2 regions of the Rhizobium sp. AB2/73 genome follow, and region 1 is predicted to be linked to the other one. Evidence: predicted binding sites of a transcription regulator. Region 1 holds the regulator's gene; the other holds the start of a gene.
What was found. The regulator LexA, encoded in region 1, represses DNA repair genes until DNA is damaged. The targets are predictions, from matches to a motif close to TGTTCNNNNTGTGTTCNG.

Region 1 (15,739 bases):
CTTTGCCGGAGCGGCAATGCGCGACGGCTTCGTCAGCCGCGGCCTTGACGGCGCGGACGTCCATGCCGTCGACCTGTATGCCGGGAATGCCAAAGGACGCACCGCGCTTGGAGAAATCCGCCTGCGCGGTGGCGCGAGCCGTCGAGGTGCCCATGGCGTAGCGGTTGTTTTCGATCACGAAGATAACGGGCAGCTTCCAGAGCTGCGCCATGTTAAAGCTTTCGTAGACCTGGCCCTGGTTGGCGGCGCCGTCACCGAAATAGGCAACGCTGACATTGTCATTGCCGCGGTACCAATTGGCGAAGCCGAGACCGGTGCCAAGCGAAACCTGGGCGCCGACGATGCCGTGGCCGCCGTAGAAATTCTTTTCCTTGGAGAACATGTGCATGGAGCCGCCCTTCCCTCGGGAATAGCCGCCCTGGCGTCCGGTGAGCTCGGCCATGACGCCACGGGCGCTCATGCCGGTCGCCAGCATATGGCCGTGGTCGCGATAGCCGGTGATGACCTGATCGCCATCCTTCAGCGCCATCTGCATGCCGACGACGACAGCTTCCTGGCCGATGTAAAGGTGACAGAAGCCGCCGATGAAGCCCATGCCGTAAAGCTGGCCGGCCTTCTCTTCAAAGCGGCGGATCAGGAGCATCTCACGGTAAGCCTTGAGCTCCGCATCACGATCGAAATCTGCGATCGGGCCGCCATTGGTTTCCTTGGCAGGCCTTGATGCTGTCTTACGGCTGGAAACGGTCGCGTTTTTTCGCGGCGCCATTCAACCCTCCCTGTGTGAGTAGCCTCGTTTTATGGTGAGGCGTAACATAGGGAAGATTGCCCGCCACAGCAATGCTATAATTGCATGGCTCATATTCTTCGCAAGTCATTGATGTAACTTGCAAAAACGCGATTAACCGGAATTCGGTTAATTATGGCTATTTGTTGAAGATGACGATCTCGTTCGCCTTGGAATAGGTCAACTGATAGCGTGCATACTGATCGAGCATATCCTTATCCAGAGAGCCGTCACTCAACAGCGCGACCTCCTTTTCAAGGTGTTCGCGCTTGGCGACAAGCTCAGCCAATTCCTTTGCACGATCGATGCGGCGCTTCTCGAAAACCTCGGTCGCCTTCAGGCCGTAATCGCCATGAATGCAATGATAACCGAAGTAGCTCACAAAAGCGATGGTGATGGCGGGAAGGATGAGACGGCCGAACCTTCTCTTCTTATGATACTTTGTCCACATACTCGCTCGTCACGCTCTGGCTTTCCGCGATCTCCCGAAAGCCAATGCGCTTCGAACAAGATCACATCAAATCAAACACCTAGAGCTAATTTAACCCGTAGAGATTAACCGTCCGTTGACTCTAACAGTCGGGACCAACAAAAAACCGCGCCCGAAAGCGCGGTTCAATCCAAGTAATAATTTTGCCGTGGATCCGGATGGATCCGACAGGTCAGATATCAGCCACGAAGGATGGAGCGGCCGGCATATTTTGCCTGTGGGCCGAGTGCTTCCTCGATGCGGATGAGCTGGTTATACTTGGCAAGACGGTCGGAGCGCGACAGCGAGCCGGTCTTGATCTGGCCGCAGTTGGTGGCAACGGCGAGATCTGCGATCGTGGAATCTTCCGTTTCGCCCGAGCGGTGCGACATGACGGCGGTGTAGTTGGCCTTGTGCGCGGTTTCGACTGCGTCGAGAGTTTCGGTCAGCGAGCCGATCTGGTTGACCTTGACGAGGATCGAGTTGGCAACGCCCATGCGGATACCGTCGCGCAGGCGAGCGGAATTGGTGACGAACAGGTCGTCGCCGACGAGCTGGGTCTTCTTGCCGATCAAGTCGGTCAGCGTCTTCCAGCCTTCCCAGTCGTCTTCAGCCATGCCGTCTTCGATCGATACGATCGGGTACTTGGCTGCGAGTTCTGCGAGGTATTCAGCCATGGCGCCGGATTCCAGCGTGCGGCCTTCGCCTTCGAGCACGTACTTGCCGTCCTTGAAGAATTCGGTCGAGGCGCAATCGAGGCCGAGAGCGATTTCGTCGCCCGGCTTGTAGCCGGCCTTCTCGATGGACTTCATGATGAAGTCGAGAGCTGCCGGGGCGCTGGAAAGGCCCGGTGCGAAACCACCTTCGTCACCGACGTTGGTGTTGTGGCCCTGCGATGCCAGTTCCTTCTTAAGGACGTGGAAGACTTCCGAACCCATGCGGACGGCTTCGCGGATCGAGTCAGCGCCGATCGGCAGGATCATGAATTCCTGGAAGTCGATCGGGTTATCGGCATGAGCGCCGCCGTTGATGATGTTCATCATCGGAACCGGCAGCAAGCGCGCATGAGCGCCGCCGACATAGCGGTAGAGCGGCAGGTTGGCGCTCTGGGCAGCAGCCTTGGCGATGGCGAGCGAGACACCGAGGATGGCGTTGGCGCCGAGGCGTGACTTGTTCGGCGTGCCGTCGAGTTCGATCATGATGTTGTCGAGCTGGATCTGGTTTTCGGCGTCCATGCCGCCGATGGCGTCGAAGATTTCCGAGTTGACAGCTTCGACGGCCTTCTCGACACCCTTGCCATGATAGCGCTTGCCGCCATCGCGAAGCTCGACGGCTTCATGCGCGCCGGTCGACGCGCCCGACGGTACAGCCGCGCGGCCCAAGCTGCCATCTTCGAGGTAGACATCGACTTCGACAGTCGGATTGCCACGGCTGTCGAGAATTTCGCGGGCGATAATGTCGGTGATTGCGGTCATGATAGTTTCCTGCTCGCTGGTTTATAAATCGATTTAAATCGTATTAGTCGAAGGCGCGGAAATTACAATGGCGATCCGCGCCGCGATTTGGCACTCCTGCAGGCCCGTAACGTAAATTCATGTCAGCCTGTTGAATGCCGGCTACGTTTCAAGCCTTGGCGATGGCGTCGAAGGCCAGCAGCTTCTCCAGAAGCCGTGGCATATCCTTCAGATAGACCATGTTCGGGCCGTCGGACGGTGCATTGTCGGGATCCTCATGCGTCTCGACGAAAAGACCGGCAACGCCGACGGCGACGGCCGCGCGCGCCAGTGTCTCGACGAAGCGGCGGTCGCCGCCGGTCGAGCCGCCCTGCCCGCCAGGCTGCTGCACGGAATGGGTCGCATCGAAGATGACGGGCGCGCCCATCGCCGCCATGATCGGCAGCGAGCGCATATCCGAGACCAGCGTGTTGTAGCCGAAGGAGGCACCGCGCTCGCAGAGAAGAATATTCCGATTGCCGCTATCGTTCAGCTTGGCAAGCACGTTCTTCATGTCCCATGGCGCCAGGAACTGGCCCTTCTTGACATTGACCACGCGGCCGGTCTTGGCGGCGGCAACCAGAAGATCGGTCTGGCGCGACAGGAAAGCCGGGATCTGCAGGATATCGACCGTCTTGGAAACGATGGCGCACTGCTCTTCCGTGTGGATGTCGGTCAGGACCGGAAAGCCATATTCCTTCTTCAGGTCTTCAAAGACTTCCAGCGCCTTTTCCAGGCCGATGCCACGCTTGCCCGACAGCGATGTGCGGTTCGCCTTGTCGAAGGAGGACTTGTAGACAAGGCCGATGCCGAGCTTGCCGCAGAGTTCCTTCAGGACGCCCGCAACCATGAACGCATGATCGCGGCTTTCCATCTGACAGGGGCCGGCGATAAGCGACAGTTTTGCAGTATTGGAAAAAAGGACCTTGGAGGCACCCTCGCCGACGGTGACTTCGGAATTTGTGCTCATTTTGTCTCCTCAAAGGCGAACAACGCGCCCTCACCGGGCGCCAACCTCGCCAATAGACGATTGTTCTTACGCGTATAGGTGACGCCGTTAGCAGTGAAATGCGACGATGTCACGGAAAGATCGCGCGTCTTGAAAAGGATTGCACGTGCCCTGAGTCCCGGATCGTCAGCAGAAACAGGCAGGTCATAGAAGGCCTCCATGCCTTCCGGCGTCAAAATCTCGAGATCGGCGTTAGCTGCCTTGACGGTCAAACCGAAGGAATGCTCCGTTATTTGTGGGTTGCCGACAACGTCTTCAAAGAAGCGGCGATAGGCTGATGGCTGCGGCGCGGAAAGCGCCACGCGCGCGATGCCGGTCACCCCGTTTTCATGGCGCTCCAGCACGCTTCTGTCAGCCGGAAGGGGATTGATGCGTTGACAGCAGAAGGCGAGAAAATCCGGCGCACGCAGATCAGCGGCAAAGGCAAGACGAAAGCCGGCTGTGGTTTCGGTGCCGTCCGGCATCTTCATGGGACGGGAGAAATCCAGCATCTGTCCCGCAGAAATCGCCGCCTCTTTGAAGCGCTTGTCATCCGCCACCGCATCATCCGTACCGAATACCACGGTCGAAAAGCCATTTTCGCCGACCCGGAAGCGATAAGCCTGGTCACGAGCAACGAAAACGTTGCCATCCAAGATGCTCTTCTCGCACTGCTCCGTCGATGCCACGCCCAGAGGCTCTAAATAGGTTTTATCGGCAAGAAAGACGCAGGCATTCTGTGTGCCAAAGGGATGGCGCGCATCCGGAGCCACCGTAAAACCGAGCTTGCCGAGGCGCTCGCGCGCCAAAGCGATGTCGACGGTTGGCAGCACGAGGTGATCCAGCGGATGCGGAGACGAAATCATGGCTTCTCCCGTTTGCTTGTGGCAGCAGATTTGCGCCCATCCCCCGCGCAATTCAAGATGGAAGCATGGAACACCCGGAGCACACGACATGGATCGAAGGCAATCTCGCAAACGTGATTGCCGATTCTCTCCCATGGCCGGCTCATGCAGCCGCGCGGCCTGTTCATCCAAATGCTCGGCGCACGGGCTGAACAACAAAGTCCTGGAAGCGAGTAGAACGGCATTTCTCTTATTTTTCTGCAGGTTAACGGAGATATAGCGCGCCGATGTTCCGAGCCGATCCATTCGCAAATGGCAATTATTTAACTGACCTCACAAGGCTTTACCGAAATTTAAGCACTTGCGGAACACATATGGAACATATAGTGTCCGTTCTGGATTTGTTTCGCAGCTTTTCTTGATTCTGGGGTTCCAAGACGATGTTGACGCGCAAGCAGCAGGAACTGCTTCTCTTCATTCATGAACGCATGAAGGAATCCGGTGTTCCGCCATCCTTCGACGAGATGAAGGATGCATTGGATCTGGCATCGAAATCCGGCATCCATCGCCTGATCACGGCGCTGGAGGAGCGGGGCTTCATCCGTCGGCTGCCGAACCGGGCCAGAGCGCTCGAAGTCATCAAGCTTCCCGACGCCTATAATTCGAGCCTGCAGCAGCGCCGCGGCTTTTCACCGAGCGTTATCGAGGGCAGCCTCGGCAAGCCGCAGCCCGTTGCCCCGCCCGCTCCGTCGAAGGTGGCAAATGACGATCACAATAGCTCGGCATCGGTGCCGGTGATGGGCCGCATCGCTGCCGGCGTTCCGATCTCAGCCATCCAGAACAATACGCACGATATTACCGTTCCCGCCGACATGCTCGGATCCGGCGAACATTATGCGCTTGAAGTTCGAGGGGATTCGATGATCGATGCCGGAATTTTCGACGGCGACACGGTCATCATCCGCAATTCGACGACGGCTAATCCCGGCGATATCGTCGTTGCACTCGTCGACGACGAAGAAGCGACGCTGAAGCGCTTCCGCCGCAAGGGTGCCTCCATCGCGCTGGAAGCCGCAAACCCGGCCTATGAAACCCGCATCTTCGGACCGGACCGCGTCAAAGTTCAAGGCAAGCTCGTTGGCCTTATTCGTCGCTATCACTGACCGGTGAATTGTCGACGGCGGGTGACGCTGGCGCAATTGGCGCGTCGAATTTGCCGGTGCGCCAATCATAGGTTCGATGCCTGGTCCACGGACGCTGCGGATCCTCGAATGCGGCTGAGATAATGGGCTTGTCTGCGGTAAGCGCCATTTCGATGGAGCCGGTTTTGCGCAATGTCGCACCGGTTATGAGCATCGCTCCGGAACGGCAATGGTCGAGCCGTAGCCGGATTGGCGTCACGATAATGTTCCCCGTGTCGCAAGCCGCGGGCAGGTAGGCCGCGTTTTCGATAGTGACCAATATCGCGCCGTTTTCAAGCATGGCCGCGCACCATGCTCCTTTCTGGCAGGCGAAACTGCCCTGCATGGTACGGTCCAAGGCCTCCTCCATTGCGACGCGGACCGCCTTCTGTTCTTCACTGTTCAATCGCTTATAACGATCTGCCTTACCGATTTGTGGAAGTCGGCTGTCAGCCGGGAGCATAGTCGGAGGCTGATGGTCCGCCGCGACCAGTGCCTTTTGCCATTGTTCGAAAATGAAGGCCTGCGGTCTCTCGCGATTGGTCGCGAGTATATCGTCCTGGCGCAACGCGACCAGGACGCCATCTTCGGAGATCATCAGGTCGGGTTTCGGTACGCCAGGTCCGAATGCCGCCAAGCCCATGGACAAGAGCGATAATAGCAGGCCCAGATGGCGAAGCCGGGTCCGCAATATGCTCATGATCAGGAAGCCGATAATGAATGTCGGCATCAGCCAGGCCGGCTGGCGACCGAAGGTAATATCGCCTCCCCAACCGGCTACGGTTCTTGCGATCATGATAACGAGTTCCAGTCCCTCTCCGGTGACTTTCCAGAAAGGCCCGTCGAGACCGAGCGGCATGAGCAGCATCGCCGCCATGCCGAATGGCATGACGATGAAGGAGACGATGGGCATAGCGGCGAGATTGGCAGCAAGCCCATATGTCGCCAATCGGTGAAAATGCTCGATCGAGAAGATAGCGGTCGATGCGCCACCGATGAACGAAGTCGACGTCACGCCTGCGAAGAAACGCGTGACGAACAATAGCGGACTTAGTACACGGAGGCGCGGCAGGATGTTTTCACGATGCCGCCGCCGTTTCCAGAGCGAATAGCCCGACACCAGCGCCAGCGTTGCGGCATAAGACATCTGGAAGCTCGGGCCGAGCACTTGCGACGGCGACAGTACAAGAATGACAATGGCAGAAAGTGCGACGTTGCGCAGACTGATCGATGGCCGATCGAAAAGCACGGCCACAAGCATGATCGCCATCATGATGAAGGCACGCTCGGCAGACACGCCGAAGCCGGAGATGAGATAATAGGCCGTAACAGTGAGAAGCGCGCCGAGGGCTGCGAACTTCTTGGTCGGCCAAGCCTGCGCGACACCGGGAAACAGGCTGAACAGATATCGCAGACCGACATAGAAGATGCCGGCCGATAGCGCCATGTTGAGGCCGGAAATTGCAATGATGTGGGTCAGGCCGGCAATTCGCAGGGCTTCGGTCGTATCCTTCGAGATCGCACGTCGCTCATCGGTGACAAGCGCCGCTGCAAAGGCGCCGGTATCTCCCGGCAAGGTTTGCCTGATCCTGTCGCCTATGCTGTTGCGCAGGCCGGCGAGCCAGATATCGGCCATATCCATCAGAGAACCGGCGGCATTATCACCGGCCGGAGACAATAATTTCGGCATTCCGTAGGCAAAGCCGTTCGCACCGATACCATTGAAATAGGAACTGAAGGCGAAATCATTGAGGCCAAGCAAGGCCGGTCCGGCCGGCGGCGTCAACCGCGCCCTACCCTGGATGCGATCACCGAGATCGAACGGCTCCGCCTGCTTGCGCACGAAGATCGTAACCCGCTGCGGCGCGCGGCGAATGGAAGGTTTTTCCGTTGCCTCGACACGAATGACATAGCGCCAGCGTCCATTGTCATAGGATTCCCGTCGTTCGATCTGACCGGTCACGGTCGTGGTCACGACCGAATCGAGCATGACGGTAGAAACCCGCCAGCTCTCGCATTGCGCCAGCGCCATGCCCAGGCAAAGGAGCATGCCTGCAAAAAGCAGATGGCGAAACAGCCTGCCTGCCTCCCGCATGAGCGCAAAGCCACAGGTAAAGACCAACAGGCCTGCAAGAACAGCCTGTGGAGGCGGATCGCTGCCAGCCTTGAACCAGAAAATTGCACCAAGGCCCATATAGATCGGCGCGAGCAGGATCGCGCGACCATGAGCCGCCTCCTCTTCAATCAATCTGAAGGTGCCAAGCCGAATGCGGCTTGATATCCGCAACAGCCGGGATGTCAGCCGCGTCTGGTCCTGCGTCCGTTCCCCTCGCGGCACTTCGGCGGGGAAGGTATTCGTGGCAACAACAGGGCGAGGCTGCGAGAGCGCAGCGACGTCCCCACCCTCTTTCCGCTGCTCGGATGCCTCCAAATTAGGCACTCGCCGCCGTCCCCACGCAAAACTACAGCTTTCGCGCGATTTTTGCCGTCAGCAGGCGGTGAATTCAACCAAAATCGACGCAAGCAGGCTCAATTGGGCCGGTTTCGCCGCCTAACATAATTAAAGGCGCTTCTGCAGTGCCCAAAAGTTGATACTGCATTGCACAATTCAGCGTTAGGATAACTTGGCATTAGGCTCTGGATCATATAGCTAGTCGGTAGTCGCTTAACCTTTTGGCGCTTTTTATGGCGTCAATCCCGCCAAATCTTGGAGGATCAGCATGACGGAACAAAGCGCGAAACTAACTTGGGGTGAAAAGACGGTGGACCTGCCGGTCAAGACCGGAACCATCGGCCCGAGTGTCATTGATATTGGTGCCCTTTATAAGAACACCTCCACTTTCACTTACGATCCTGGTTTCACCTCCACCGCGTCGTGCGAGTCGAGCATTACCTATATCGATGGCGACGAAGGCGTTCTGCTGCACCGCGGCTATCCGATCGATCAGCTGGCCGAACACGGCGATTTCCTCGAAGTTTGCTACCTCCTTCTCTACGGTGAACTGCCAACGGCAGCGCAGAAGAAGGACTTCGATTATCGCGTGACCCACCATACGATGGTGCACGAGCAGATGTCGCGCTTCTTCACCGGCTTCCGCCGCGACGCACATCCGATGGCCGTCATGTGCGGCTGTGTCGGCGCGCTCTCCGCCTTCTATCACGACTCCACCGACATCACCGATCCGCACCAGCGCATGGTCGCAAGCCTGCGCATGATCGCCAAGATGCCGACGCTTGCCGCCATGGCGTACAAGTACCATATCGGCCAGCCCTTCGTTTATCCGAAGAACGACCTCGACTACGCGTCGAACTTCCTGCGTATGTGCTTTGCCGTTCCGTGCGAAGAATATGTGGTCAATCCGGTACTTGCCCGTGCCATGGACCGCATCTTCATCCTGCATGCCGATCACGAGCAGAATGCTTCCACGTCGACGGTTCGTCTGGCAGGCTCTTCCGGCGCCAATCCGTTTGCCTGTATCGCTGCAGGCATTGCCTGCCTCTGGGGACCGGCTCACGGCGGCGCCAACGAAGCTGCGCTGAACATGCTGAACGAAATCGGCACGGTCGACCGCATTCCGGAATTCATCGCCCGCGCCAAGGACAAGAACGATCCCTTCCGCCTGATGGGCTTCGGCCACCGCGTCTACAAGAACTACGATCCGCGCGCCAAGATCATGCAGAAGACGGCGCACGAGGTTCTCGGCGAACTCGGTATCAAGGACGACCCGCTGCTCGACATCGCGATCGAGCTGGAGCGCATCGCTCTCACCGATGAATATTTCATCGAGAAGAAGCTGTACCCGAACGTCGACTTCTATTCCGGCATCACGCTGAAGGCTCTCGGCTTCCCCACGACCATGTTTACCGTTCTTTTTGCTCTTGCCCGCACCGTCGGCTGGATCGCCCAGTGGAACGAAATGATCGAGGATCCGCATCAGCGCATCGGCCGTCCGCGCCAGCTCTACACCGGCGCTCCGCTGCGCGAATATGTACCTGTTTCCAAGCGTTAAGCTTCGGTATTGAAACAAAAAAACCGGTCAGAGATGACCGGTTTTTTTATGGGCTAGAACGTCCAGAACAATCTGCGCAGCCTTGTCGCCGGGCGGCTCCTCTGTCTGCATCCGTTCCCAGACCAGATCGTAGCCAGCAAGCATCGCCGCACGCTCCGGCGTGTCGCTCGACAGGCGCTCCATATAACGTGCCAGCATGCCCGGCCGCAGAACATCGTTGATGAGCTCAGGCAGAACGGCATAGTCTGCGATGAGGTTCGGCAAGGCGGCCGTCCAGATCTTGATGCGCGACAGCACGAATTTCGCCAGCCATTCCGTCTTATAGGTCGAGACTACGGGAACGCCCGCCAGCCCAAGCTCCAGGATTACGGTTCCGGAGGCTGCCATGGCGGCATCCGCCTTGGCAAAGGCACTCCATTTGGCATCCTGGCCGACGAGTATATCCGGCTTGACCTGCCAATTAGCCGTCAAAGAGCGAACCACCGCCTCCTGCCGCGGCACGGTCGGCAGCAGAAAATGAACATTATCATTTCTCCGGCTAAGTTCTTCGGTAGCCCGTTCAAAAACCGGAAGGAGATGCCGGATCTCCGATGCACGCGATCCGGGCAAAAGCAGGATCGTCTTTGCCACATGAGCGCCGGCCAGACCGCGCAAGGCGCGCTGACGTCGCGTCTCCACAAGATTGGCATCGACCGTCAGGCGGTGGCCGACATAAGTGGTTGCCGGACCGCCCAGGCGCTTCATGGCAGCAGGTTCGAACGGCAAGACGGCCAGCACATGGTCGACATAGGCAAGCATCTGCTGTGCGCGATATTCTTTCCACGCCCAGACACTGGGGCAGACGTAATCGATAACAGGCAGATCGGGCAACGCCTTGCGCACCCGCTTGGCAACGCGATGGGTGAAATCGGGGCTGTCGATGATCACAAGCACGTCCGGCTTTGCAGCAATAATCGCATCCGCCGTCTGCCGGATGCGGGCCAGCAGCTTTGGCAACCGCTTGATGACCTGAATGAAACCCATGATCGAGAGTTCGGAATAATCGAAGAGCGAGCGCAGGCCCTGCGCCTCCAGTGCCTCGCCACCGACCCCCACTAGCTCGACCGGACCATCATGGCGTCGCTTCAGGGCTGCGACGAGATCGCCGCCCAGCAGATCGCCGGAGACTTCGCCGGCAACGACGGCAAGCTTCAAAGACGCTGCGCTCACATGAAGCCCTCCGCGCTCAGGCCGCGGTCGATGCCGCAGACGAAAATACCGGCCTCATCGGCGGCAGCGATCACCGCTTGCCGATCAAGGATCAAGGCCCTGCCGGCTTCGACTGCGACGCCGCCCAGGCCAGCCTTCTTGGCATTCGACACTGTAGAAACGCCGATCGAGGGCAGATCGGCCCGAATATCCTGCTGCGGTTTGCAGAGCTTGACGAGCACGCCGCGCCGGCGCGTCGAGATGCGTCCTGCTGCGCGCAGCTCGGCAACTCGCTCGATCATCTTATCGGTACCCTCGGCGCCTTCGAGCGCAACAACGCGGCCGCCGACGCTGACCGCGCCCTGCCCGACATCCAGGAGCCCCAGTGCATCCGCCGCCTTCGCGCCCTGAGCGATATCGCGCAGATCCTCTTCCACCGGCGAGATTTTTCCAAGCGGGCCGGTCGTCGCCAAGAGATCCGGTGCGATTTCATGCGCACCCACGACGCGAACCCCGCCAGCTTCGATCAGGCGAATGACCATCTGCAGGACGGCATTGTCGCCGCCCGAAAGAAGCGTGCGGATGGTAGAGGGCAGTTCCTTGATGACCCGCCAGGTCGGATGCACCTGCCGCCATGAAGGGCGTCGTGCAACACCGCCCGACATGACAACACGATCGACGCCATGTCGGCGGAACATTGCCTCGAGACCGGCAAAATTGCCGACGCCGAGATTGGCGTAATCAAAGGCAGACCAATCGCGATCGGCCTCGTCGGTCAAAGCGATGATAACGGGATTTTCACCGGCCTGCCGGGCGGCTTCGGCGACGTAAACCGGCAAAAGGCCACTGCCTGCGATGATCGCCAGTCTGCCCTTGCCATTTTCGCTGGCCGAAACCACCCTCAGCTCTTGCCACGATTCGGCGATGAAAGCGCGCGGTCGCTATCGGCAGCAATGAAATCGAGAATTTCCATTACTTCCTTGCAATCGGTATATTCCTCGCGGATAGCCGCCGCATTGTCGCGGATGGATCCTTCGGCTTCGAAGATGCTCTTGTAGGCGCGGCGAACGCGGTGAATCACCGCGCGATCGATCCCTGCACGCGTCATTCCGACGACGTTCAACCCCGACAATACGCCCGGATTGCCGTTCAACATGCCGTAAGGAATGACATCATAGCTGGCTGCCGTAAGGCCCCCGATGAAGGCTTGCCTGCCTATGCGGGTAAACTGGTGCACAGCGCAGCCGCCGCCAAGAATGGCGCGGTCTTCGATGGTGACGTGTCCGGCCAGCATGACGTTATTCGACATGATGACATTGTTGCCGACGCGGCAATCATGTGCGACGTGCGAATTGGCAAGGAACAGGTTGTTGTTGCCGACAATCGTCCTGCCGCCGTAGTCGGCCGTACCGGTATTGATCGTCACGCCCTCGCGGATCGTGCAGTTCTCGCCGACATCAAGCGTCGTTTCCTCGCCATGATGGTGGACGCTCTGCGGATCGCCACCGATAACAGCCATCGGAAAGATCTTCGTTCCCTTGCCGATTGTCGTACGACCGGTCACAACGGCATTATTGAGCAACTGAATATCGTCATGCAGCACAACCTTGGGACCGACATAGCAGAACGGGCCGACAACAACATTCTCGCCGATGACCGCGCCGTCTTCGACAACCGCCAGCTTATGGATGCGGGCGCTCTTTGCGATGCTGCTCATGCCTGTTCCTGATCCTTCCGTACGATCATCGCACCGATATCGGCCTCGGCGACCAGCGAACCGTCAACCTTGGCATCGCAATGGAACTTCCAGATGGTCCCGCGCTGCTTCTGCTTGACGACGTGGAATTCGACACGGTCGCCCGGAACGACCGGCCTACGGAAGCGGGCGTTGTCGATCGTCATGAAGTAAACGAGGTTACCGCCGATGCCGTCCTTGCGGGCGCAGATCGCACCGGCCGTTTGCGCCATTCCCTCGATGAGCAGCACGCCCGGCATGATCGGCGACTCCGGGAAATGTCCGGTAAATTGCGGCTCGTTCGCCGTTACGTTCTTGATGCCGATCGCGGAATTATCGCTATCGATCTCGATGATCTTGTCGACCATCAAGAAGGGATAGCGATGCGGCAAAAGCTTCATAATTTCGATGATGTCAGCCGACGACAGCGACGTCTTGGCTTCCTCAGTCATGCTCCGCACTCCCGTCCTTCTTGTCTCTGGCTCCTGACCGCTTCGCGATCTCCGCCGATTCCCTTAGAAAATCCCAAAGCGGCCGCGCCGGAAGACCCGCATAGCGCTCGCCCGCCGGGATGCTGTTCATCACGCCGCTCTTGGCACCGATCTGCACGCCGTCGCCAATGTGGATATGCCCGTTGAGGCCTGCCTGTCCGCCAATCTGCACGCCATCGCCGATCACCGTGCTGCCGGCAATGCCGACCTGGCTGACGATAGCACAGTGGCGACCGATGCGGACGTTATGTCCGATCTGGACCTGATTGTCGATCTTCGTGCCTTCGCCGATCACGGTATCATCCATGGTGCCGCGATCGATCGTTGTATTGGCGCCAATCTCGACATTGTCCTGGATGATGACGCGGCCGATCTGCACGATCTTGACCATGCCGCGCGGTCCCGGCGCATAGCCAAAACCGTCCTGGCCGATGCGCGTGCCATTGTGGATGATGACGCCATTGCCGATATAGGCGCAGAGCACACTCGCACCCCCGCCGATGCTGCAATTGCGCCCGATCTTGACACCCGGCCCGATGAGGGCGTTAGGGCCGATATAGGTCCCCTCGCCGATCTCCGCACCAGGGCCGATGATCGCACCGGGCTCGATGCCGATATTGGCCTCCAGCTTAGCGGTCGCATCGATGGTCGCAGCGGGAGAAATCACGAGCGGATTCGCCGTGAACGTAACCGGCCGCATGGCTTGCGGATGCAGCAACGCGCCGGCAATGGCGAAATCCGTATGCGGCTTCTTCGACAGAAGGACCGGGATGTGATCGGGAACGAAAGACTTCAGTGCCGGAAGGCAAATGATGGCTGAAGCCTTGCAGGTCTCCAGCTCAGCGCGATTCTTTCGGGAAAGGATATAACAAACGTCACCCTCGCCTGCCCGATAGACGGGAGCGATAGATCTGATGACGACCTCGGAAGAGGCCGTATCAGCCAGCTCCGCCCCAAGATGCTCAGCCAGTTGTTTCAAGCTGACGCCACCATGGGGCGGGAAAAAACCAGTATGTTCCATAAGCACCAGCTCCAGAACGGTGTTCAAGCCCGCAGTTCTGGACTGCCGATATCAGAACTGGTTGGCGATGCCAAACCGGAAATTCTCGGTCTTGTCGTAATCTTCCTTCAAGACCGGCACGGCGTAATCAACGCGGATGACACCGAACGGCGACGACCAGATCAGACCGGCACCGAGCGATGCACGGATCGAGCTGTCGTTATGAAGCGTATCGCCAAAGAGATTCGCCTTATTGCCGTAGAGCGTGCCTGCATCAGCGAAGGCTGCGATACGCAGGCCGATATCCTGGGGAACGCCCGGCATCGGCATGCTCGCTTCAGCCGAAGCGGTGAAGTAGGTCGTACCACCGAGCGGATCGCCATGCGACGAACGCGGACCGATACCTGCATTCTCGAAGCCGCGGATTTCACGGCCGCCGAGCGTAAACTGATCGAAGACGTTCAGCTTGCCATTCGTCGGCATCACGTAGCCGGCACCCACTGTCAGCGAGCCGATGATATCGGCTTCGTCGCTGATCATCTGGTAGTAACGAGCCTTACCGCTCAACTTGTAGAAGTCAGAGTCGCCGCCGAGACCCGCAAATTCATGCGTGAACTTGGCGATGATACCTTCACGCGGAAGGTTCTGATCATCAAGCGTGTTGTAGGTGAAGGTCTGCGAAACCGTCGACTGTACCCACGGACCGTTCTCAACAAGGTTGAGATACGGAGCCGAAAGGTTGTTCTGCCAATCGTTCGTGCCGTCGTAAGTCAAGCGCTTGTAGTTGTAGCGCAGTGTCGTTGCCAGGTTCTCGGTAATCGGCGCGGTGACGCGCAGCGAGAAGCCTTCTTCCGAATAATCGTAGTAATCGTCGCTCGACGTCTGGTTCTTGAAGATATCGAAACCGGCAGCCAGACGATAACCGAGGAAATAAGGCTCGGTGAACGAGATGTTGTAGGTACGATTGCCTTCCGTACCGGCACCTGCGGCGAGACGGATGTACTGACCGCGACCGAGGAAGTTCTTTTCTTCGACCGAAGCTTCCAGAAGCAGACCGCCATTGTTGCCGACGGCGTAGCCGGCACCGATACCGAAGGAGCCCGTCGGCTGGTCTTCGACGTTGACGATGACGATGACGCGGTCCGGAGCACTACCCTGAGCCGTCGAGATATCGACCTTGGTGAAATAGCCGAGCGCGTCGAGGCGGCGCTTCGCGCGCGTGATCATTTCCTGGTTGAAGGCATCGCCTTCGTTCAGGTCGAACTCGCGGCGGATGACGTAGTCGCGCGTGCGGGTGTTGCCGCGGATTTCAATGCGCTCGACATAGGCACGCTCGCCCTGGTCGACCAGATATTCGATGCCGATGGTGTGGCCGGACAGATCGCGGTTGCCGCGCGGCGTGATGCGGGCGAACGGATAGCCGGCAGCCGCGACACGCTTGGAAATGTTCTCGATCGAGGTCTGGATATCCTTGGCGCTGTAGACATCGCCCTTGTGGGTGATGACAAGGCCTTTCAGCTCGTCGGCATTGATACCTTCGACGGTCGAGATGACG
Region 2 (15,739 bases), 560 kb from region 1:
ATCAGCGTCGCCCGCCAGTCGCGCAGGAAGAGATAGATGACTGCGGTGACGATCAAGGCCGACAGGACGAGCGCCAGCACGACCTCGTGGATCGCCCCCTGAATGAACAGGGCATCGTCGCTGGTGATGACGATGCGCGTACCCTCGGGCAGCGATTTAGACAGCTGCGCGACGACGGCCTTCACGCCTTCGGAAATATTCAAGGTATTCGACTGCGCCTGACGGATGATGCCGAGGCCAACGCCCTGCACACCGTTCGAACGCAGCGCGGTCGTGCCGTCCCTCGGTCCGAGCGTCACGGTGGCGACATCGGAAAGCCGCACGCGGTTCTTGATGATCAGCCGCGAGAAATCCTCCGGCGTCTGTAGTGCCGCCGTTGCACGCACGACGATATCCTGCCGCGCACTCTTCAGCGATCCGGCCGGTACATCGAGTGCTGCGGTCGCAAGCGCCGTCGTCAGGTCGCCGATGGTGAGACCTCGGCTCGCAAGGGCGGCCTGATCGACATCGATGCGGAAGATCTTCTCCTGATCGCCGTAAAGCTCGACATCGGCGACGCCTTCGACAGAGGCCAGCCGGTCGGTGATCTCCTTGTCGACGAGCTGTGTCAGGTCATCCATCGTCATGGTGCTCGAGGTGACGGCAAGCCGCATGATCGGCTGCGAATCCGAATCCGCCTTGACGATCTGAGGCGCATCCGCCTGATCGGGCAATTGTTCGGTGATGCGACCGATGGCGTCGCGGACATCATTGGCGGCAACCGAAAGATCGGTCGCGTCGGAAAATTCGAGCGTTACCCGGCTCTGACCGAAGGACGAGCTGGAGGAGACCGACTTCAGACCGCTGACGCGGGCAACCGCCCCTTCGATGATCTTCGTCAGCTCCTGATCCACCGTCTGCGGCGATGCGCCATCGAATACGGTCCTGACGGTCACGACCGGACGGTCGACATCGGGCAGTTCTCGTACTTCGACGCCGAAATAGGCGGCAAGACCGGCGACGACCATCAGCGTGTTGAAGACCAGCGCCAGGATCGGCCGGCGTACGAAGAGTGCGGTAAAGGATTGCTTGGGCGCTGCCGAGCCGGCATCCGCCACATCGTCGCCATCGGTCATCATTGAGTGATGACCTCCTTGGCCTGAGCGACATCGCGGGCAAAGCGAACCTCGCCGCCTTCGGTCACGCGCTGCAATCCTTCGATGACGATGAGATCGCCATTGCGAAGATCGCCGCGGACCAGTACCGCATCCGGATTGCGTTGCACGATGCTGACGCGCACCTTCGAGGACTTGCCGTCAACGACGCGCCAGACATGCGCACCCGCCCCATCCCATTGGACGGCGAGCGGATCGACGGAGGGATAGGATTCGCCGGCAAAGCGCATGCCGACATTGAAGGACATGCCGGCGCGCAGAACATCGGAGGCGTTATCGATGCGGGCGCGCACGCGCAGCGTCCGGCTCGCGCCGTCAACACGATTGTCGACTGCCTCGACAACGCCCGAAAATACGCGCCCCGGCAATGCCACCGACGTCGCTTCCACCGGCTGGTCGACCTTGACTGTGTTGGCGAAGCGCTCCGGCACCCAGTAATCCACCAGGATTTCCGAGCGGTCGTCCAGCATCACGATATTGGTCGTTGTCGTCACATTGTCGCCGACGACCACAGGCACGATACCGACAATCCCGTCGATCGGTGCGACCACATCGCGGCGCTTCAGCGCCAGCTCGGCCGATTGCAGCGCCAGCTTTGCGCCCTGCTCCACGATCTCGGCATCGAAAACATCCATGCGCGAGACTGTGGATTTGATATTGCGGTAGAGCTGGGATTTTTCGACAGCGCTCTTCAGCGCCACTTCCGCCTGGCCGCGAGCGATGATCTGCTCGTCGTCGTCGAGACGCGCCAGCACCTGCCCCTGCTTCACCCTGTCGCCTGACTTAATGAGAATTTCCCGGATCGTACCCGCCGCTTGCGGCATGACGACGACCGAACGGATGGCGTCACCGGTACCGATCGCGCTCAGGCGATCGTTGACGACACCGCTGACCACAGGCTCGGTCACGACAAGCGGTATGTTCTGGCCGCGCCGTCCGCCGGAGCTTGCCTGCGTCTTCGCCCTCCCGTCCGCCGCGCCATCGCGCGGAGCAATCCAGGCCACGACAGTCTCGGGAACGCCGACCTTCTGCAGCAGGCCCGCCGCACTGGGCATGAAGGCCACGACAGCGGCGATGCCAGCTGCCAGCAAGAAAAAAGACAAGGAAAGCTGCTTCCAGGCGGTCATGCACGTCTCCGGCTCGTTGTGTCAGAGGCGATGAAATCGCGTCGTTGGTTTTTGTGACCCCTCATCCACCCAGCACACTTAACCAGGGGTCAATTTCGGCTCGGACGGCTCTATAAAGCAAGATTGTGCCCGATTTGCTGCAATATCGTGTTTTGAGCATATGCCGCAAGTTTCGCCGCAGATTATGACAAAGTTGTAATCTTGGTGCGGACAACGAGACGTTTTACCCGGTGAATGGACCGATCCATTTCCATATGAAAAACAGCGGCCGATCGAGCCTTATGCCCTGCGATGTGCACTTTTTGTTCTAGTTTCGGCCCGTTTCTTTTGCCTTTCGGGGTAGAATCATTACATTGGGCGGCATGACCATTGGACATGACGATATTCCCTTCTTTGACGAGGAGCCGGAGCACGTGGCACCGCGCCGTTCCGCGCCGACAGCCGGCAGCAACGGCGGCGGCATTGCGGCCCGCGCCATGGCGGCACGCGACAGCGGCCGCCGGCCCGATTATCTCTCGGGCCTCAATGCCGAACAGGCGGAAGCCGTGGAAACGCTCGACGGCCCCGTGCTGGTGCTTGCGGGCGCCGGCACCGGCAAGACACGCGTGCTGACGACACGCATCGCTCATATCCTCTCCACAAACCGCGCCTTCCCTAGCCAGATCCTCGCCGTCACCTTCACCAACAAGGCGGCTCGCGAGATGAAGGAACGTATTGCGCTGCTGGTCGGCGGCGCGGTCGAAGGCATGCCCTGGCTCGGGACCTTCCACTCGATCGGTGTGAAGCTGTTGCGTCGTCATGCGGAACTGGTCGGTCTAACCTCCAGCTTCACCATTCTCGACACCGACGATGTCGTCCGGCTGATCAAGCAACTGATCCAGGCCGAAGGGCTCGACGACAAGCGCTGGCCGGCCAAGCAGTTTGCCGGCATGATCGACACATGGAAGAACAAGGGCCTGAGCCCCGCCGATATTCCGGAAGGTGACGCCCGCGCCTTTGCCAACGGCAAGGGCCGCGAACTCTATGCGGCCTACCAGAACCGCCTGAAGACACTGAACGCCTGCGACTTCGGCGACCTTTTGCTGCATCCGATCAATATGTTCCGGCAGAATCCTGATATCCTCAAGGATTATCACCAGCGCTTCCGCTACATCTTGGTCGATGAGTATCAGGACACCAACACGGCGCAATATATGTGGCTGCGCCTGCTGGCGCAGCGGCAGAAAGGCGAGCCGCAGAATGTCTGCTGCGTCGGCGACGACGACCAGTCGATCTATGGCTGGCGCGGCGCGGAGGTCGACAATATCCTGCGCTTCGAGAAGGATTTTCCAGGCGCCAAGGTCATCAAGCTCGAGCGCAACTATCGCTCCACAGAGCATATTCTCGGTGCCGCCGCGCATCTGATCGCCCATAATGAAGGCCGGCTCGGCAAGACGCTGTTCACCGACCGCTCCGAACCGGACGACATCAAGGTGCAGGTGCACGCCTCCTGGGATTCCGAGGAGGAAGCGCGCGCCATCGGCGAAGAGATCGAGCAGCTCCAGCGCAACAAACACAATCTCAACGATATCGCCATCCTCGTGCGCGCCTCCTTCCAGATGCGCGAGTTCGAAGACCGTTTCGTGACGCTCGGCCTGAACTATCGCGTCGTCGGCGGCCCGCGCTTCTACGAGCGCCTCGAAATCCGCGACGCCATGGCCTATTTCCGCCTCGTCTGCCAACCGGCCGACGACCTCGCCTTCGAGCGCATCATCAATACACCGAAGCGCGGCCTCGGCGACACCACGGTTCGCGCCCTGCATGATTACGCCCGCGTGCGCGATATCCCGATGCTGGCGGCAGCGGCCGATATCATCGAGACGGATGAGATGAAGCCGAAGGCACGTAAGGCGCTGTTCGACGTCGTGCAATCATTCCGCCGCTGGCAGGGCCTGCTCGAGAATACGCCGCATACCGAGCTTGCCGAGCAGATCCTCGAAGAGTCCGGCTATACGGACATGTGGAAGAACGACAAATCGGCGGAAGCGCCGGGGCGGCTTGAAAACCTCAAGGAACTCATCCGTTCCATGGACAGCTTTGAATCCATGCGCGGCTTCCTTGAACACGTCGCCCTTGTTATGGATGCCGAGCAGAACGAAAATCTCGACGCCGTCTCCATCATGACGCTGCACTCTGCCAAGGGTCTGGAATTCGACACGGTGTTCCTGCCCGGCTGGGAGGAAGGCCTGTTTCCGCATCAGCGCTCGCTCGACGAAAGCGGTCGCGCCGGTCTCGAGGAAGAGCGTCGCCTCGCCTATGTCGGCATCACCCGCGCCAAGCGCCGCTGCCACATCTGGTTCGTCTCCAACCGCCGCATTCACGGCCTCTGGCAATCGACGATCCCCTCCCGCTTTCTCGACGAACTGCCGGAAACGCATGTTCAGGTCGCCGAAGTCGAGCAATCCTATGGCGGATACGGTCGCGGCGGATACGGCCAGTCCCGCTTCGACAAGGCCGATCCCTTCGCCAACACCTATTCCACGCCCGGCTGGAAACGCGCCCAGGCCAACCGCAACGATGCGACCCGCGACAACTGGGGCAGCCGCTCCGGCCACGCCGTCGAGCGCATCGGCTACGGCGAGAGCGGCCCGAAGGTGCGCACCATAGACGGCGAGCTGGTGGCCAAATCCACTTCCGCCGAACCCTCCAAATTCGCCATCGGCGACCGCGTCTTCCACATCAAATTCGGCAACGGCAATGTCTCTGAGATCGAGGGCAACAAGCTGACGATCGAATTCGACCGCGCGGGGCAGAAAAGGGTTTTGGATGGGTTTGTCGAGCGGGTTTGACGGTAAAGCTGTCTGGTTTGGGACCAGAGGGTGGCCATCAACCGTTAGGCTGATTGTGGATCTCCTCCCCACCCACACACTCCGTCCAACCACAAGCGCGGCACTTTATACATCGGCGTCACCGCCGATCTCGAGCGCCGCATCTACGAACATCGCGAAGGCCTGACACCGGGCTTTGCCTGGAATACGGATGCACACGGCTCGTCTGGTATGAAGACCACGCCGACATCGTTTCAGCCATACAACGCGAAAAATCGCTGAAACGCTGGTATCGCCAATGGAAGATCGAGCTGATCGAAAGAGCCAATCCCGATTGGCGGGATATACTACGAGCTCTGGTGAAGCTTAAGCCTCACGCTTCCCGATCGTCTGCGTATCCCGGCCCCTCGATCATAGTCCGAATCCTGCACTTTTAACGGTACCGGATAACAACGCACAAAGCTCTCCCGCCCCGCTGCACGATCTCAGTTACGTCCGCCATTTGCCCTGATGATCTGGCCGTTGACCCAGCCACTCTGCGACCCGGCCAGAAACGATACGATATGGGCGATATCCTCCGGCATCCCGAGGCGCCCGAGCGGAATGTCGTTTATCAGCCGCTGGATCAGCGCCTCGGACCGCCCCTTGAACAGCAATTCGGTCGCGATCGGTCCCGGCGCGACCGCATTGACCGTGACACCGCGTGTGCCGAGTTCCTTGGCTAGGATATGGGTCATCGCCTCCACTGCCGCTTTGGTCGCCGCATAGACGCCATTGCCGGGGGAGTAGTGACCGATAATGCTCGTGGAAAGATTGATGATGCGGCCGCCATCCCGCACCCGCTTCGCCCCTTCTCGCATTCCATTGAAGGTCCCTGTCAGATTGACCGCGAGCTGCTGCCGAAAATCCTCATCCGAGACCTCGGCCAGTGGCGAGAATTTGCTGATCCCGGCATTGTTGACGAGCACGTCGACCGTTCCGAACTCCGCTTCGGCGCGATCGAACAATGCCGTTATTGCCGCGGCGTCGCTAACATCGGCACGGATTGCAATCGCGCGGCCGCCTGCCGCCGTGATGCCGGCAACAACATCGGAGGCCTCTCCGGAACCCGATGCGTAATTGACGACGGTCTGAAAGCCGTCTTCGGCAAGCTGCCTCGCAATGGCTGCCCCAATCCCTTTGGATGCACCGGTTACGATCGCCGTTCTAATTTCGTTGGGCATGCGTCAATCTCCTTGTCGTTCGCACACGCGTTGTCGATCATGCCCGGGCACTCAATCCCGGCATGTCGCTGAAACGCTTGTTTCGTTGGGTCGCGAACTGTAATATGAGCGATAATTCGCTTTTTGCTACTCGCATTCCGGAATCATGTCCGAAGGCCCTCTCCATAGCCGTGCCGCGCCGAGAAAAGCGCCAAGACAAGCCCGCTCGCTCGCAACAGTCGAGGCGATCGTGGAGGCTGCAGCTCGCATTTTGGAGGAGCGTGGCCATGAGGCTTTCTCCACCAATGCCGTTGCGGAAAAGGCGGGCGTCAGTGTCGGCTCGCTCTATCAGTATTTTCCGCGCAAGGATGCGTTGATCGGAGCCTTGATCTTGCGCGAAACTTCGCGCCTCGTCGCAGAGGCGGAAATTGCCGCCGACAAGCCCACCGGCAGCGAGGCCTTGTCGGCGCTCATCCTCCCCTGCGTCGAGCAACAGCTTCGCAGGCCGGCACTAGCCCGCTTGCTCGATTTCGAGGAAGCGCGCCTGCCGCTCGATGCTGCCACCGAAGCGATCAAAAGGCGCTTCTTCGAGCTCACCCGCGCAACCCTGCTGCGGCCGGATCTGCCGCCGCAGGACGATATCGATGTGACGAGCCGCGATGTGGTCGCCATCATCAAGGGAATGGTGGATGCCGCCGGAGAGCATGGCGACCAGGATAGATACCAGCTGGCTCTGCGCGTGAAACGCGCCGTTCTTGGCTATTTGCATAGCGTCGACAAGCTCAGCAACCCGCCCTGATCGAGTGCGCAGCCCAAAAGCAAAAGGCACGCCTAGACATTCCGACTTTGCAAGCGATTGCATTGCAGCATTGCAAAATCCGCATGCCTAGCAAGCTACCAATAGCGGACCAATCGATTATATCGATTGAAGCGGCTTCGAGGTTCCACGTTTCCCGTGGGATCCCGGCAAGCCGCTGCCAGCTCTTCTTTCGGCCCGTTCGGGCTTTTCGTCCGGCTCGAATCTCGAAGCCTGGCAACAACAAGAACCGAGGATTAAAAAGTGGCCGGCTCAGCAACAAGCTCTGCGCCCACCAGCGCGCGTGCATCCGCACACCAAGGCCAGGGCAATTACCAATTCGCGCTTATCGCACTCACCTCACTCTTTTTCATGTGGGGCTTCATTACTTGCCTGAACGATATTCTGGTCCCGCACCTGAAAAGCGTCTTTCAGCTCAATTACACGCAGGCAATGCTCATCCAGCTTTGCTTTTTCGGCGCATACTCCATCATATCGCTGCCTGCCGGCACGCTCGTGAAGCGCATCACCTATAAATGGGGCATCGTCGTCGGCCTTGCGATCGCGGCCGTCGGCTGCGCCCTGTTCATTCCTGCCGCCACCTACCGCGTCTACGCCCTGTTCCTGGGCGCGCTGTTCGTGCTCGCCACCGGCATCACGATCCTGCAGGTTGCCGCAAACCCCTATGTCACCGTATTGGGACCGCCGGATACGGCCGCCAGCCGCCTGAACCTGACGCAGGCCTTCAACTCGCTCGGCACAACGATTGCCCCCTACTTCGGCGCGATGTTGATCCTGTCTGCTGCGACAGCTGCAGCCACCAACGCGACACCGGAACAGCTCGACGCCATGCGGCTAGCGGAAGCCGGCGCGGTCAAATTCCCCTATCTGCTCCTTGCCGCCGCTTTCCTGGTGCTCGCGGCCGTCTTTGCGGCGCTGAAACTCCCGCAAGTCGAGGATGAGGAGACCATCGAGCCGATGCGCGGCGGCGGCTCTGCCTGGCAGTATCGCCATCTCGTGCTCGGCGCTCTCGGCATCTTTGTTTATGTCGGTGCCGAAGTCAGCGTCGGCAGCTTCCTGGTGAATTTCCTCAGCCAGCCCGATATCGCGCATCTCTCCGAGGCCGATGCCGCCCATTACGTCTCCTATTTCTGGGGCGGCGCGATGGTCGGACGCTTCGTCGGCTCGGCAATCATGCGCCACATCGATGACGGCAAGGCGCTTGCCTTCAATGCTGTCGCAGCGATCATCCTCCTGCTGGTGACGGTGCTGACGACGGGTCATGTCGCCATGTGGGCCGTGCTGGCGATCGGCCTGTTCAACTCGATCATGTTCCCGACGATCTTCAGCCTGGCGCTGCACGGTCTCGGCAAATATACGAGCCAGGGCTCGGGCATTCTGTGCCTTGCCATTGTCGGCGGCGCGATCCTGCCTGTTATCCAGGGCGGCCTTGCCGATACGATCGGCATCCACCTCGCCTTCCTGATGCCGATCATCTGCTACGTCTACATTGCCTTCTATGGCCTCAAGGGCCACAGGCCGGCATAAGCCTTCACACACCATCGCGCCTCGCCGCCTTCATCGGCGGGGCGCAAAGGGCTTGATCCGAAGCGCGCCGCTTGGCATCGTGCAGCGCAACAAAACGGAAGGACAGGTCTCATGAAAGCGCTGCTGCTCATCGACATCCAGAACGGCTTCTGCCCGGGCGGCAAGCTTCCCGTGCCGGATGGAGATCAGGTGGTGCCTGTCGCCAACAGGCTCATCGACAGCGGCCAATACGATCTCGTCGTCGCCTCGCAGGACTGGCATCCGGCCGGTCACGGCAGCTTCGCTTCCGCTCATCCAGGCAAAAAACCTTTTGAGATCGGCACACTGTCAGGCAAGCCGCAGATGATGTGGCCCGATCATTGTATCCAGAATAGCAAAGATGCCGAGTTTCATCCCGATCTCCATATCGGCTCCGTCGATTTCATCCAGCAGAAGGGCCAGAACCCCGCCGTCGACAGCTATTCCGCCTTCCGTGACAACGATCAGGCCGCCCTCACCGGACTGGCCGCCTATCTGCGCAACAAGGGCGTCACCGAACTCGACCTTTGCGGGCTGGCAACCGATTATTGCGTCAAGTTCTCGGCGCTCGATGCCGTTGAAATGCTGCCCGGCGTCGCAGTCCGCTTCATCGAAGATGCCAGCCGAGGCATCGATCCCGCCGGCGTCAAAGCGGCAATCGACGAGATGCGAGCCCGCGGCGTCACCATTGCCAGCAGCAAGGACGCGCTTGCGTAAAATCGCGCGAAGCACGCTAAACCTTCTCTAAATAAAATGGTGCAAGCTATGTCCCATCAATAAGATATCGGGATCTTTAGCGTGCAGTCGATTGTCATCAACGGGCGTTTTCTCGGCCAGCCTCTGTCCGGTGTACAGCGCTTTGCGCGCGAATTGACCCTGGCGCTCGATCGCAAGATCTCCTCAGGCGCACTGCCTGCTTCTCTGAAAGGGGTGCGCTGGCGTTTGGCGGTGCCGCGCAATACGCCTGTCGATATGAGGCTTTCGGCGATAGAAATCGATAGCTTCGGTTCCGGCCCCGGCCATCTCTGGGAGCAAACAGCGCTGCTTTCACACTCGCACGGCAGCCGTCTCATCGGCTTTGGCGGCAGCGGCCCACTTCTGCATCGCCGCCAGGCCGTCGTCATCCATGACGTGACGATCTTCCGCCATCCGCAATCCTTCAAGCGCAGCTATAGGCTGCTGCACAGTGCACTTGGGACCGTGCTGACGCGCACCGCCAAGATCGGTACCGTCTCCGAATTCTCGCGGCAGGAGCTCGCCTCGGTGTTTCGAGTTCCTTCTGCCGGTATCGACGTCGTCTACAATGCGGTCGATCATTACGCCGCCATCGAGCCTGATGAGGCCGTCATGCAGCGGCTTGGTCTGAAAACCAACGGCTTCTTCCTACTCGTCGGCACGATGAAGCCGAACAAGAACCTCGATTTCGCAATCCGCGCCTTCGAGGCGCTTAACGATGAGAATCAGAAGCTCGTGGTCGTCGGCGGCTCCGCACCGACCGTCTTCAAATCGGATAACCAGCAATCGAACGACAGCCTGCTTTTTCCCGGTCGGCTCACCGATGCGGAAATCGCCGCCCTGGAGCGCCATGCCACAGCTTTCGTTTTCCCGAGCCTTTACGAAGGGTTCGGTATCCCGCCGCTGGAGGCGATGACACAGGGCTGCCCGGTGCTTGCGGCCGATATTCCCGCCGTGCGTGAGGCGTCGGGCGATGCCGCGCTCTACTTCGATCCCTTCCGACAGGAGGAACTTGTCTCCGCCATGCGGCGGATCGCGACGGACGAGACATTGCGCCAGGATCTGCGTCGACGCGGCCATGAGAACGTTACGCGCTTCTCCTGGGATGGCAGCGCAGATCGCGTCCTGTCCATTCTGGAAGATCTCTAAGGGATTTCAGGACCGGGACTGCGGCCGGAACATGGTGACGAAATAGCTGTAAAGACCGAGCAGGCAGAAGAGCGCGCCCCCGACAACGCCGATAGCCACAGATATCCAGAGCGAATAGCCAAAACCGGCCGTTGCCAGCACCGGCAGGGCCAGCCCGATGCCCGACAGAACGACGGGCGGCCAGACGAAATCAAAGGCAAGAGACATCATCACCTTGACGCCGATCGTCATGGCACAAAGCGCGCCAATCATGCCGCCGGCCATGAGGGCAGCATCGCCGAAGGAACCGAGATAACCGCCGATGAGCGTGCCCGCATTCAGCAGCGCGCAATCCAGCGCCGCGAGCAGGAAAATCGTCAATAGTCGATGCTGCAGATGCGCCGGGGTGGGCATCATGTTGGCCGTCAGCGCGCGGCATGTCGCAAGGCCGATGACAAAGGGGGCGACGGCAAGAAACTCTTTGCGCAAACCGGCGGCAATGACCAATTGCCCGACCGGCTGCAGCAGCGCGAAAATGCCGGCGGCGGTCATCAGCGTCAGACCGGTCAGCAGCGAGTAATATTCCCCAAGCTGCTTGGCAAAGGCAGGGGTTCGCCCATCGCGATCATAGGTCGTGACGACATCGGGATATTGAATGGCCTGCAGCGCAGAGACGATCAGGACGAAGGGTCTCTGCAGCAGATCAAGCGCCAGAAGTGCGCCGGCAGCGCCACCCGCTCCCAGCGTGGCCGTGAGGATCGATTTCAATCCCAACGGCGTCAACATGCCGATAATGGAGGCGCTCGCGGCAACGCTGCCATAGACGAAATGCTTGCGTACCAGCGCCTTCTCGAACGAAGCCGCCTCGTGAAGACTGTTGCGGCTCAGAAAAGCGGCAAGGAGCCCATAGGCAAGATAGCCGGTCATCAGACCGATGACGGTGCATGTGAAAGTCGGAGCAACGGCGGCGCCCGCAAGCGTACCGATTGCCAGAATCGTCGCGCGCGAACCCTGAAGCCGCGAAAAGACGCGAAATTCCTGACGGAAGCGCAGCATGGTGAGATGCAGGTCGCTGCCGCCCTGGAAGATCGCAACGAGCCCGCCAAGCACGGCAATCTCTGCCGAGACCGAAAAGAGGATCGAGACGGAAGCGGCAATCAGGCAGATTGCCGAGCATGCCGCGAATTCTACCGTCAGCGCCTTGCGCTCCAGCGCCTCGCTCCCTGGCCCCTGCCCGGGATAGAAGCGACTGCAGGCAAAGCGAACCCACTCGAAGCAGAGGATCGCCGCAAACTGGCTGATCGAGATGAACAGCGAATAGGCCGCATAGTCCGCCGGAGCCAGCAGATGTGCCACCGCGATCAGCAGCCCGAAAGCCACCGCCGCCTGATAGAAATATGCCGCCAACGCCACGATCTTTGCCATGGCGGCAGATAACAGGAAAAGATTGAGAAAAGCGCTAATCTGAAAGGGCGAAGCGGAGCCGATATTGAAACCATGGCCCAAAATGCCGGCATCGTCATGACATCGTACCGATTATTTCCGTTTTACCTCTTCGCCTATCCAGGCAATCACCGTCTCAAGTGCAGAGGACTTCCGATAACGTGGCCAGACGAGATAAAAGTCGGAAGGACCGTTTAGCGATCCCTGAATTATCTGCGTCAGCCGGCCTTCCGCTAGGTCACGCACGACGAAATCGCGGTTTGCAAGCACGATGCCGTGTCCCGCGATAGCGGCCTCGATCGCATGCGAAGTCTGATTGAAACTGATCCCTTTATAGGATGCCTGCGAAGCCCGCCCGAGATGCCTGTCGATAAACTCGGGCCAGGAATTATGTGCATCGTGAAGGAGCACGTAGCCTTCCAGCTCCTCCGGTGTCTTCGGTGGCTTTCGATCATGCAGCAGCACAGGGCTGCAAACGGCAATGATTTCCTGCTCGAAGAGCAGCTCCGCAGCAAGTCCCGGTCCAAAAGGTGGTCGCCCATAACGGACCGCAAGGTCTACCCCTTCCGCCTGGAAACTCGATATGCGTTCTGTCGCGAGAATGTGGAGATCGAGACCGGGATGACGGGCTGTAAAATCCGGCAGGCGCGGGATCAGCCATTTCGATGCGAATGTCGGCGTGGTGCTGATGGTGAGCCTGACAGGTTGCGGGCTGAGCTCACCCGTCGCGCGGGCGATGATTTCAAAGGCACGCCTGATATCGGCAATATAGCCTCGCCCCTCGCCCGTCAGAGCCAAAGCCCGCGGCATCCGCTCGAATAGTTTTACGCCGAGCTCGGCTTCCAGCCCGCGGACTTGCTGTGCGACCGCACCTTGCGTCACTCCGAGCTCTTCGGCCGCCAACCTGAAACTGCAATGGCGCGCGGCGACCTCGAATGCCTTCAAGGCATTCAGGGAGGGAAGTTTACCCGGTGAACCATTCATGCGATAGTTTTTCTACTGACAGATAAGAATTTAGCTGCTTGGCCCTCACGCGAAGAAGATGATATTTCATCGGCAGATTTAGGGCAATCGATCCTGCGGGAGCCAGACGAGAAGGGAAGCACAGATGTCGATAGAAAAAGTGGCTATTATCACTGCGGGCGGCAGCGGCATGGGCGCTGCAAGCGCTAGGCGCCTTGCCGCCGATGGCTTCCGTGTCGCCATCCTCTCCTCCTCCGGAAAGGGCGAGGCTATCGCTCAGGAGCTTGGCGGCATCGGCGTCACCGGTTCCAACCAGTCCAACGACGATCTCAAGCGGCTGGTCGATGCGACGATGGAAAAATGGGGACGCATCGATGTGCTGGTCAACAGCGCCGGCCACGGCCCCCGCGCTCCGATCCTCGACATCACCGACGAGCAATGGCACACCGGCCTGGACGTCTATCTGATGAACGTCATTCGCCCGGTCCGCCTCGTCGCGCCCATCATGCAGAAGCAGAAGTCCGGCGCCATCGTCAACATTTCCACCGCCTGGGCCTTCGAACCGTCGCCAATGTTCCCGACTTCGGCCGTGTTCCGGGCTGGTCTCGCCTCCTATACGAAGATCTTTGCCGACACCTATGCCGCCGACAATGTGCGGATGAACAACGTCCTGCCCGGCTGGATCGACAGCCTGCCGGCGACAGAAGAACGCCGCGGCAGCGTGCCCATGAGGCGCTACGGCACCAGCGCAGAGATCGCCGCCACCGTCGCCTTCCTCGCCTCAGATGGCGCCGGCTACATCACCGGTCAGAATCTCAAGGTCGATGGCGGATTGATGCACTCGGTCTAGCTACGCAAGACAGCATCATCTCGTTTTCGCTCTCTCAGGCACTGCTTGGGAGAGCGATTTTGTTTGGAGCGCGATAGCGGAGATCAAATCGCCTTGGTTGGCCGGGCGCGGGCGAATTGCCTTTCTGCACTGCACACGTTAGAAGTCCCGGCAATTTTAGGGATGGAAAGGGGCAATGCGGAAACGACGTTGCTTGGGGAGGAGTGCCATGATGGAGATCGTTCACACGATAGCCGCTTTACGCGAACGGCTCGACGTGCAACGCAAAGCCGGCAGAAAAATCGGCCTGGTGCCGACCATGGGCTACCTGCATGCCGGCCACATGGAACTCGTCTCTCGCGCCAAGGCCGAGAACGACGTCGTCGTCACCTCCATTTTCGTCAATCCGCTGCAGTTCGGCGCCAATGAGGATCTGGCGAAATATCCGCGCGATCTCGAACGCGACGGCGCCATGTTGCGCGATGCCGGTGTCGACTATCTCTTCGCACCTGGTGTTGCAGATATGTATCCGCGTCCGATGCAAACTGTGGTCGACGTGCCGAAACTCGGCGCGGAACTGGAAGGCGCAGTTCGCCCGGGCCATTTCGCCGGCGTCGCCACCGTCGTCACCAAGCTCTTCAACATCGTCCAGCCGGACAGCGCCTATTTCGGCGAGAAGGATTATCAGCAGGTAACGATCATCCGCCGTATGGTCGAGGATCTGGCCCAGCCTGTCCGGGTCGTACCGGTGCCGACCGTTCGCGACGCCGATGGCCTGGCCCTCTCCTCGCGCAATGTCTATCTGTCGAAGGAAGAGCGTGCCGCCGCCGTTATCGTTCCCAATGCATTGGCGGAAGCCGAGCGGCTATATGATCTCGGGGTGAATGACCCCGTCGCACTCGAAGAGGCGCTGCGCGCTTTCATCGAAAAGGAGCCGCTCGCGACCGTGGAAGTCGCCGCCGTCCGCCATCCTGAAACGCTGGAACCATTGAGTAAACTGCAGGGGCAGCCAATCCTCATTGCCTTGTTCGTCCGCATCGGCACCACCCGCCTGCTTGACAATCGGGTTATCGGCAGCAGATCCGCCAACGAAGGGACCGCCTGAGATGAGCACTGTCGGACATGCCAAGCGTATCACGCCCGCCGCCATCGAGGCGATGAAGGGCACGCGCCCGATCGTCAGCCTGACGGCTTATACGACGCCGATTGCCCGCCTGCTCGATCAGCATTGCGACCTGCTTCTCGTGGGTGATTCCCTCGGCATGGTGCTCTACGGCATGGAGACGACCGTCGGCGTCACGCTGGAGATGATGATCGCCCACGGCCAGGCCGTCATGCGTGGCACAAAACATGCCTGCATCATCGTCGACATGCCCTTCGGCTCCTACCAGGAGTCGAAGGAGCAGGCCTTTCGCAATGCCGCCCGAATCTTGAAGGAAACCGGCTGCGATGGCGTGAAGCTGGAGGGGGGCGAGGAAATGGCTGAAACCGTGGCCTTCCTGACGTCTCGCGGTATTCCGGTCTTCGGCCATGTCGGCCTGATGCCGCAGCAGGTGAATACGACCGGCGGTTATCGCTCGCTTGGACGCTCGGACAAGGAAGCAGACAAGATCCGGCGTGACGCCAAGGCGATCTCGGAGGCCGGCGCCTTCGCCATGGTCATCGAAGGCACGATCGAGCCGCTCGCCCGCGAGATCACCGCCGCCGTTGCCATTCCCACCATCGGTATCGGCGCATCCGCCGCCTGCGATGGGCAGATCCTCGTTTCCGACGACATGCTCGGCCTGTTCAACGATTTCAAGCCGCGCTTCGTCAAGCATTTCGCGGAGCTGGCGCCCATGATCTCGAAAGCGGCTGAAGCATATGCCGAGGAAGTGAAGGCTCGCACTTTCCCGGCTATTGAGCATACGTTTCAGCCGAAAAAGTGAGGCACCATCAGCTCTTGGGGGGCTCTTTCTCCAGCAGATAGATCGCTTCGCCGAAGTCCTC

Region 2: I8E17_RS09655 (UvrD-helicase domain-containing protein) is a predicted target of LexA. The motif match lies at 2,574-2,591, and genes of this name have one in related genera.

The regions. Positions count from the first base shown of each region.
Region 1 covers NZ_CP067071.1:1,380,564-1,396,302, reverse strand. Annotated here, with positions in the region: gene pdhA (pyruvate dehydrogenase (acetyl-transferring) E1 component subunit alpha) at 1-766, opposite strand, end outside; gene I8E17_RS07040 (septum formation initiator family protein) at 924-1,235, opposite strand; gene eno (phosphopyruvate hydratase) at 1,454-2,728, opposite strand; gene kdsA (3-deoxy-8-phosphooctulonate synthase) at 2,877-3,716, opposite strand; gene I8E17_RS07025 (VOC family protein) at 3,713-4,600, opposite strand; gene lexA (transcriptional repressor LexA) at 5,020-5,742, shown strand; gene I8E17_RS07015 (ComEC/Rec2 family competence protein) at 5,723-8,191, opposite strand; gene gltA (citrate synthase) at 8,481-9,770, shown strand; gene lpxB (lipid-A-disaccharide synthase) at 9,798-10,979, opposite strand; gene I8E17_RS07000 (LpxI family protein) at 10,976-11,857, opposite strand; gene lpxA (acyl-ACP--UDP-N-acetylglucosamine O-acyltransferase) at 11,860-12,675, opposite strand; gene fabZ (3-hydroxyacyl-ACP dehydratase FabZ) at 12,672-13,145, opposite strand; gene lpxD (UDP-3-O-(3-hydroxymyristoyl)glucosamine N-acyltransferase) at 13,138-14,205, opposite strand; gene bamA (outer membrane protein assembly factor BamA) at 14,257-15,739, opposite strand, start outside.
Region 2 covers NZ_CP067071.1:1,936,329-1,952,067, forward strand. Annotated here, with positions in the region: gene I8E17_RS09645 (efflux RND transporter permease subunit) at 1-1,115, opposite strand, end outside; gene I8E17_RS09650 (efflux RND transporter periplasmic adaptor subunit) at 1,115-2,281, opposite strand; gene I8E17_RS09655 (UvrD-helicase domain-containing protein) at 2,644-5,109, shown strand; partial or broken gene I8E17_RS09660 (GIY-YIG nuclease family protein) at 5,221-5,435, shown strand; gene I8E17_RS09665 (SDR family oxidoreductase) at 5,574-6,311, opposite strand; gene I8E17_RS09670 (TetR/AcrR family transcriptional regulator) at 6,457-7,089, shown strand; gene fucP (L-fucose:H+ symporter permease) at 7,351-8,634, shown strand; gene pncA (bifunctional nicotinamidase/pyrazinamidase) at 8,746-9,369, shown strand; gene I8E17_RS09685 (glycosyltransferase family 1 protein) at 9,451-10,536, shown strand; gene I8E17_RS09690 (hypothetical protein) at 10,543-11,928, opposite strand; gene gcvA (transcriptional regulator GcvA) at 12,052-12,942, opposite strand; gene I8E17_RS09700 (SDR family oxidoreductase) at 13,067-13,771, shown strand; gene panC (pantoate--beta-alanine ligase) at 13,983-14,855, shown strand; gene panB (3-methyl-2-oxobutanoate hydroxymethyltransferase) at 14,857-15,678, shown strand; gene I8E17_RS09715 (DUF2164 domain-containing protein) at 15,686-15,739, opposite strand, start outside.